2 regions of the Streptomyces sp. NPDC017940 genome follow, and region 1 is predicted to be linked to the other one. Evidence: predicted binding sites of a transcription regulator. Region 1 holds the regulator's gene; the other holds the start of a gene.
The links. The regulator HrcA, encoded in region 1, represses chaperone genes, less so after heat shock. The targets are predictions, from matches to a motif close to TTNGCACTCNGNNNNNCNGAGTGCNAA.
Positions count from the first base shown of each region.

Region 2: groES (co-chaperone GroES) is a predicted target of HrcA. The motif match lies at 2,623-2,649, and genes of this name have one in related genera.

Region 1 is NZ_JBIRHJ010000001.1:540,376-544,568, reverse strand. Features, by position in the region: gene ACH4DX_RS02215 (nitronate monooxygenase) at 1-183, opposite strand, end outside; gene dnaJ (molecular chaperone DnaJ) at 626-1,765, opposite strand; gene hrcA (heat-inducible transcriptional repressor HrcA) at 1,766-2,782, opposite strand; gene ACH4DX_RS02200 (MBL fold metallo-hydrolase) at 3,019-3,756, shown strand; gene ACH4DX_RS02195 (DUF3097 domain-containing protein) at 3,780-4,193, shown strand, end outside.
Region 2 is NZ_JBIRHJ010000003.1:745,063-749,255, forward strand. Features, by position in the region: gene ACH4DX_RS13285 (SDR family NAD(P)-dependent oxidoreductase) at 1-188, shown strand, start outside; gene groL (chaperonin GroEL) at 421-2,049, opposite strand; gene groES (co-chaperone GroES) at 2,168-2,476, opposite strand; gene ACH4DX_RS13300 (polysaccharide deacetylase family protein) at 3,196-4,193, opposite strand, start outside.

The DNA.
Region 1 (4,193 bases):
CGTCAGGCCGCGCACCTGTTTGATCTCCTGGTACATGCCGTCGGCGGTTTTGTACCCGGCGGCGAGACACCCGAGCCCCCCGGCCTCGGAGACGGCCGCCACCAGCTGCGGCGTCGAGGCCCCGCCCGCCATCGGGGCCTGCACGATCGGACAGCGACAGAGATCGTTGAACGCGGAGGACATACCGGCATCGTGCCACGTCTGGCGGGGGCGCCTTGTGCGGGGGCTGGCCGGGGGCCCTCTGCGGTTGGGTGCGCCGTGCCGGCGGCGTGCGTACCGCTCCGGCGGCGTGCGTACCGCTCCGGCGGCGTGCGTACCGTCCCGCCGCTTCGCGGCGGGTTCTCCCACCCACCCACCCATGATCCCCGGGGCGGCTTGATCCCGGGGCGGGCGTGATCTCCGGCGCGGGCATGATCCCCGGGGCGGGGGTGATCCCCGGGGCGGGGGTGATCCCGGCGCGGGCGTGATCCCCGGCGCGGGCCCCGACCGCTCTGCCCCCCGGCTGTGGGCAGCTGGTCCGCCAGGGGTGGAACGGTGGGCGCAGCCCACGGTGTACGGGACCGTCAAAGCGGGGGAAAGCGGAACGGCCCGGGGTGAGATCACCCCGGGCCGTCCGCTCAAGGCGTCACCGCCCGTTGAACGCGTCCTTCAGGCGCGAGAACAACCCCTGCTGCCCGGGCTGGAACTGCCCGGTGGGCCGTTCCTCCCCGCGCAGCTGCGCGAGCTCCCGCAGCAACCGCTCCTGCTCGGGATCGAGCTTGCTCGGCGTGAGCACCTCGACGTGCACGATTAGGTCACCGCGCCCGCCACCGCGCAAGTGCGTCACACCCCGCCCGTGCAACGGGATCGACTGCCCCGACTGCGTACCCGGACGGATGTCCACTTCCTCGGTGCCGTCGAGCGTCTCGAGCGGCACCTTCGTACCGAGCGCCGCAGCCGTCATCGGGAGCGTGACGGTGCAGTGCAGATCGTCCCCGCGCCGCTGGAACGTGGGGTGCGGCAGCTCGTGGATCTCCACGTACAGGTCACCGGCGGGACCACCGCCGGGGCCCACCTCGCCCTCACCGGCGAGCTGGATCCGCGTGCCGTTGTCGACACCGGCGGGGATCTTCACGGTGAGCGTGCGCCGCGACCGCACCCGTCCGTCGCCCGCGCACTCGGGGCACGGCGTGGGCACCACGGTCCCGAAGCCCTGGCACTGCGGACACGGGCGGGAGGTCATGACCTGGCCGAGGAAGGACCGCGTGACCTGGGACACCTCGCCGCGACCGCGGCACATGTCACAGGTCTGGGCGGAGGTACCGGGCGCGGCACCCTCACCGGAACAGGTCGTACAGACCACCGCCGTGTCGACCTGGAGGTCCTTGGTGGTGCCGAAGGCCGCCTCGTCGAGGTCGATCTTCAGGCGGATCATGGCGTCCTGCCCGCGCCGCGTCCGCGACCTCGGGCCGCGCTGCGACGCCGTACCGAAGAACGCGTCCATGATGTCGGAGAAGTTGCCGAAGCCACCCGCTCCGAAGCCGCCTGCCCCGCCGGCACCGCCGGACTGGGACAGCGGGTCGCCGCCGAGGTCGTAGACCTGCTTCTTCTGCGGGTCCGACAACACCTCGTACGCGGCGTTGATCTCCTTGAAGCGCTCCTGCGTCTTCGGATCGGGGTTGACGTCCGGATGCAGCTCGCGGGCGAGCCGCCGGAATGCCTTCTTGATGTCGTCCTGGGAAGCGTCGCGGCGCACGCCGAGTACGGCGTAGTAGTCCGTGGCCACTTACGACTCCGCCAGGATCTGTCCGACGTAACGTGCCACTGCGCGTACTGCTCCCATCGTTCCCGGATAGTCCATGCGGGTCGGTCCGACCACGCCCAGCTTGGCCACTGCCTCGCTCCCCGAACCGTAGCCGACGGAGACCACCGACGTGGAGCTGAGCCCCTCGTGGGCGTTCTCATGCCCGATCTTGACCGTCATGCCCGAATCGGTCGCCTCACCAAGCAACTTGAGGAGGACGACCTGCTCCTCAAGGGCCTCGAGCACCGGCCTGATGGTGAGGGGAAAGTCATGTCCGAAGCGGGTGAGATTGGCCGTACCGCCGATCATCAGCCGCTCCTCGGTCTCCTCGACCAGCGTTTCGAGGAGCGTGGACAGGACCGTGGCCACCGTGCCCCGGTCGTCCTTGTCGAAGGACTCGGTGAGGTCCTGCACCAGCTGCGGCACGTCGGAGAAGCGGCGGCCCGCGACCCGGCTGTTGAGCCGTGCCCGCAGATCGGCGAGCGAGGACTCACCGAACGGCGCCGGGCAGTCGATCATGCGCTGCTCGACCCGTCCCGTGTCCGTGATCAGGACCAGCATCAGCCGGGCGGGAGCCAGTGAGAGCAACTCCACATGCCGCACCGTGGAGCGGGTCAGGGACGGATACTGCACCACCGCGACCTGCCGGGTCAGCTGCGCGAGCAGCCGCACCGTGCGTCCCACCACGTCGTCGAGGTCCACCGCGCCGTCCAGGAAGTTCTGGATCGCGCGGCGCTCCGGCGCCGTCATCGGCTTCACACCGGCGAGGCGGTCCACGAACAGGCGGTAGCCCTTGTCGGTCGGGATGCGTCCGGCACTGGTGTGCGGCTGGGCGATGAACCCTTCCTCCTCGAGCGCGGCCATGTCGTTGCGGACCGTGGCCGGGGAGACGCCGAGGCGGTGGCGCTCGGTGAGCGCCTTGGAGCCGACGGGCTCCTCCGTGCCGACGTAGTCGTGGACGATGGCGCGCAGCACTTCGAGCCTGCGTTCACTGAGCATCGCGCACACCTCCACCTGTCGTCCCGCGCCCTGAGCCCCCGCGGCGGCCCCTCACCCTGGCACTCACCCGCGGGGAGTGCCAGCCTTCGACGAATCAGTGTACGGCCGACGGGTACAGACCCGGCAAGGGCCGACGCCCTGTCGTGCCGGAGGGCGGCCGCCGCGGGGCCCCCGCGGCCCGCCGTGGCCCCTGGCGTTAGCGTCGTGCCATGGACACCTGCCCGCCCGCCCCGGCCGTGACCCCTGCCTGGGCGGAATCCGGCTGGGAACGGCTCACCGCGCGCGTGGGGCGGTGCCGCCTTCCCGTGTGGGACTGCACCGCCGGGCTCGTCGCCGGCACCGACGCCGCCCTGATGATCGAGGCGGGGGCGAGCCTGCGCGAGGGCTCCCGGCTGCGCACCGGGGCCCGGCACCTGCTCGGCGGCGACCGCCGCGTCACCCATCTCGCGCTCACCCACCCCCACTTCGACCACGTCCTCGGCGCGGCGGCGTTCGCGGGCGTCGAGGTGTTCGGTGCCGTCGGCGTCGACACCGTCCTCGGCGCCGGACGCGACGCCCTGCGCGCCGACGCCGTCGCCCACGGCCTCGACCCGGCCGCCGCCGCCGAGGCCGCCGACCTGCTCGTCCGCCCCCGGCACCTGGTCGCCGGGGAGCGGACGCTCGACCTCGGCGGCGGCACCCGGGTGCTGCTCGCCGCCGTCGGCCCCGGGCACACCGCGCACGACCTGGCCGTGCTCGTGCCCGGCGGCCCCGGTGAGCCCGGCGTCGTCTTCTGCGGCGACCTGGTCGAGGAGTCCGGCGAGCCGCAGGCCGGGCCCGACGCCGTGCCCGCGCGGTGGCCCGCCGCCCTGGACCGGCTGCTCGACCTGGGCGGCTCCGACGCCGTGTACGTGCCGGGGCACGGGGCCGTCGTCGACGCCGCCTTCGTCCGCGCCCAACGCGACACCCTCGCCCACCGGTTCGGCGTCGCCTGACGGCATGCCATAACGTCTGGTCCATGCGCAGCTACAACCCGGACCTGACCCCGCCGTGGAAGAAGCCGAAGGCCGTCCCGGAGGTGCCCGCCGAGACCGACCTGGTCGTGGAGGAGGTCGGGACCGGCTTCTGCGGTGCGGTGATCCGCTGCGAGAAGACGGCCGAGGGGCCGACGGTCACCCTGGAGGACCGCTTCGGCAAGCACCGGGTGTTCCCGATGGTGCCGCGCGGGTTCCTTCTGGAGGGGCGCGTCGTCACCCTCGTGCGCCCGTCGGCCGTCGCCGCGCCCCGGACGCCCGCCCGCACCGCCTCCGGTTCGCTCGCCGTGCCCGGCGCGCGGGCGCGCGTGGCCCGCGCGGGGCGCATCTACGTGGAGGGCCGCCACGACGCCGAGCTCGTCGAGAAGGTCTGGGGCGACGACCTGCGCATCGAGGGC
Region 2 (4,193 bases), on a different contig from region 1:
TCCCGGGCTGGATGTGGCTCGACGCCGACAAGCTGGTGGCCGCGGCCCTCGCCGACCTGGCCCGCGGCAAGTCCCTCTCCGTACCGGACCCCCGGTACAAGGCCCTGATGGGCGTGGTGAAGGTGACGCCGAGGGCGCTCCTCGGGGGCGTCACGTCGAGAACGGGCCGCAAGTACGGGCCGCGGTAGCACCCCAGAGCGGGGACCCGCCCCTGAAGGGGCGCGGGGAACTGCGCGAGGACGGTCCACGACCGGCACCCGGCGACGCGGCAGCACCAGGCAGACGCGAAGCCGAGCGAACGCGAAGCGGAGCAGACGCGAAAGGCCCGACCTCCCGCGACGGGAAGTCGGGCCTCAGCGACCGCTCGGGCCGGCCGACCACTCGGGCCGGCCGACCGCTCAGGTCAGGCGCAGGCTCGGGTCAGTGCGAGTGACCGTGACCGTGGCCGTGCCCGCCGTCGGCCTCTTCCTCGGCCGGCTTCTCGACGACCAGCGTCTCGGTCGTGAGCAGCAGGGAAGCGATGGAGGCGGCGTTCTCCAGGGCGGAGCGCGTCACCTTGACCGGGTCGATGACGCCGGCCTTGACGAGGTCGACGTACTCGCCGGTCGCGGCGTTGAAGCCGAAGCCCTTGTCCAGCTCCGACACCTTCGTGGTGATGACGTAGCCCTCGAGGCCGGCGTTCTCGGCGATCCAGCGCAGCGGCTCGACGACGGCGCTGCGGACGACCGCGACACCGGTTGCCTCGTCGCCGGTCTTGTCGAGGTTGCCCTCGAGAACCTTCGCGGCGTGCACCAGAGCGGAGCCACCACCGGAGACGATGCCCTCCTCGACCGCGGCGCGGGTCGCGGAGATGGCGTCCTCCAGACGGTGCTTCTTCTCCTTCAGCTCCACCTCGGTGGCGGCGCCGACCTTGATGACGCACACGCCGCCGGCCAGCTTCGCGAGGCGCTCCTGGAGCTTCTCGCGGTCCCAGTCGGAGTCCGTGGCCTCGATCTCGGCCTTGATCTGGGCGACGCGGCCCTCGACGTCGCCGGAGTTGCCGCCACCGTCGACGATGGTGGTGTCGTCCTTGGTGATCGTCACGCGGCGGGCGGTGCCGAGCACGTCGAGACCGACCTGGTCGAGCTTGAGGCCGACCTCCTCGGCGACGACGGTGGCACCGGTGAGGGTGGCCATGTCGCCGAGCATCGCCTTGCGGCGGTCGCCGAAGCCGGGGGCCTTCACGGCGACGGCGTTGAAGGTGCCGCGGATCTTGTTCACGACCAGGGTCGAGAGGGCCTCGCCCTCGACGTCCTCGGCGATGATCAGGAGCGGCTTGGAGGAGCCGGCCTGGATGACCTTCTCCAGGAGCGGGAGCAGGTCCTGGATGGAGGCGATCTTGCCCTGGTGGATCAGGATGTACGGGTCGTCGAGGACGGCCTCCATACGCTCCTGGTCGGACACCATGTACGGCGACAGGTAGCCCTTGTCGAAGGCCATGCCCTCGGTGAAGTCCAGCTCGAGGCCGAAGGTGTTGGACTCCTCGACGGTGATGACGCCGTCCTTGCCGACCTTGTCCATCGCCTCGGCGATGAGCTCGCCGACCTGCTGGTCCTGGGCGGAGAGCCCGGCCACGGCGGCGATGTCGGACTTGTCGTCGATCGGACGGGCGGTGGCGAGGAGGTCCTCGGAGACCGCCTTGACCGCGGCGTCGATGCCCTTCTTCAGGGCGGCCGGGGAGGCACCGGCGGCGACGTTGCGCAGGCCTTCCTTGACCAGGGCCTGGGCCAGCACGGTGGCGGTGGTGGTGCCGTCACCAGCGATGTCGTTGGTCTTGGTCGCCACCTCCTTCACCAGCTGGGCGCCGAGGTTCTCGTACGGGTCCTCGACCTCGACCTCGCGGGCGATGGTGACGCCGTCGTTGGTGATGGTGGGAGCGCCGAACTTCTTGTCGATGACGACGTTGCGGCCCTTGGGGCCGATCGTCACCTTGACCGTGTCGGCAAGCTTGTTGACGCCGCGCTCGAGGGCGCGACGGGCGTCCTCGTCGAACTTCAGGATCTTCGCCATGGGAGCGGTTCAGCCCTCTCGGAAACTCGGGTTCAACGGGCTGCGCCCCTCGCCGCCCGGCAATCAGCGGGGTGACCAGGGGCGCAGCTCAACAGCGGAAACTGGTGAAGCAGGTGAATTACTTCTCGATGATCGCGAGCACGTCGCGGGCCGAGAGGACGAGGTACTCGTCGCCGTTGTACTTCACCTCGGTGCCGCCGTACTTGCTGTAGAGCACGACGTCGCCGACCTGCACGTCGAGCGGCAGGCGCTCGCCGTTCTCGAAACGGCCCGGGCCCACGGCGAGGACAGCACCCTCCTGGGGCTTCTCCTTCGCGGTGTCCGGAATGACCAGGCCGGAGGCCGTGGTCTGCTCGGCGTCGAGCGGCTGGACCACGATGCGGTCCTCAAGCGGCTTGATGGCAACCTTGGAGCTGGCGGTCGTCACGATCCGACCTCCCCCTTCGGAGATCTCGCGGGGTTAACTGATCTAGAGGTGGCGACCAGGTCGATCCGTCGTCGCGGGTGCCGGACCTGCCCGTCGCTGTTGGCACTCTCCGGTGGGGAGTGCCAGGCCCGAGACTAGGACGACGATTAGCACTCGGTCAAGCGGAGTGCCAACGGACGCGGCTCACGGCCGAGCGGGACCGCTCCGCCGGCCCGCTTCTTCCGGGTCGGAATCCGGCGCTCCCGCACCCCGGTCCGGCGGCTTCGTGACCGCTTCCAGGGGCTTCGTGTCCGCGTCGTCCAGGCGTTTCGTGCCCTCGCCCCGCGGCCCCGTATCCGCGTCCCGTGGTTTTCTCGCCGGGCGTGGCGAGCCCGCCTCCCGGCAACGTCCGGGCCCGGCCGCAGGTTCCGTGGCGGGCCGTGTGGCCGGATCGGTGGCCTGTTTCCGGGCGGGTCTCCTGGGCGCGGGCTCCGTGGCGGGCCCCGCGAGGGAGGGGTTCGCGGTCGGCGGGGCGGCGCCGGGGCGCCCCGTGCGCGGGGGCGCGCCCGTCCGTCCGCAGTCCCCGCCGGGAACCGCCCCCTTCGAGGGCATCTTTTCGGCCGCTTTCCTGCCGAGTCGCTCGATCGGGTCGACCGACTGCGCGCAACCGGACAGCAGCAGGGCGGGGGCCAGCACCCCCGCCGCGACGGCTGCCGCCGCCCGGCCGCGCGCCGGGCTGCTCACAAGTAGTCCTCCAGCCGCGCGATCGCGTACCCCTTGGCCGTGGCCTTCTTCAGGACCGTGCGGACCATGTCGGTCATCGTGCCGTTCCAGTCCGCACGCCCGCGGAAGTGCGTGAGGATGATGTCGCCCCGGTGCAGGTCCTTGTCCCACTCCCGCCACTCCATGTGGTCGGCGAAGCCCTCGGAGGCCCACAGCGGCACCGCCTTGATGCCGCAGGACTTGGCGGCGCGCAGGGTCGTGCGGTTGTAGTTCCCGTACGGCGGCCGGAACAGCTCGGGCCGCTTGCCGTACCGCTTCTCGATGACGTCCTGCATCCCGCAGATCTCCCGCCGCTGCTTCTTGTAGGAGAGCTTCGGCATGTAGCGGTGGTTGAGCGTGTGGTTGTTCAGTACGACGCCACGGTCCTGCATCTGCTTGAAGTAGCCGTAGTCCTCCTTGACCAGGTAGTCGCTGAGGAAGGCGGTGTACGGGATCTGCAAGTCGCTCATCATCCGCAGGAACGCCGGACTCTTCTCGGCACCGTCGTCGACCGTCAGGAAGACGACCTTGTGCTTGGTCGGGATCGTGGTGAACACCGGCGGCAGCTGCGCCTGGCCCTTGACCTCGAAGCCCTTGCGGGTGGTGAGGCGCGGCTTCACGGCGGGCGCGGGGGGCGCCAGGAGCGGGGTGCGCTTCAGGCCCCAGCGCTTCGCCGCGGCGGCGCGCACGGCCTGCCTCGCCCGCAGATCCTCGGCGTACTCGCGCAGCACGCGGGCGGGCGGGCCGAGCTCCGGCTGCTGGCCGTGCGCGCCGGAGCCGCCCCGGCCGGCACCGTCGAAGGAGCAACCTGAGACGATCGTGGTGGCGACGATGGTGGTGCTGAGGACTCCGGCGGCGAGCGTTCCCTTACGGGACTTCCCCTTCCCGCGGGGCCTCCCGGCGGGGGGCTCTCTCCTGGGGGGTTCCCCCTTACGGGGTTCCTCCCAGCGGGACTCCTCCTTGCGGGGCTCCCCCG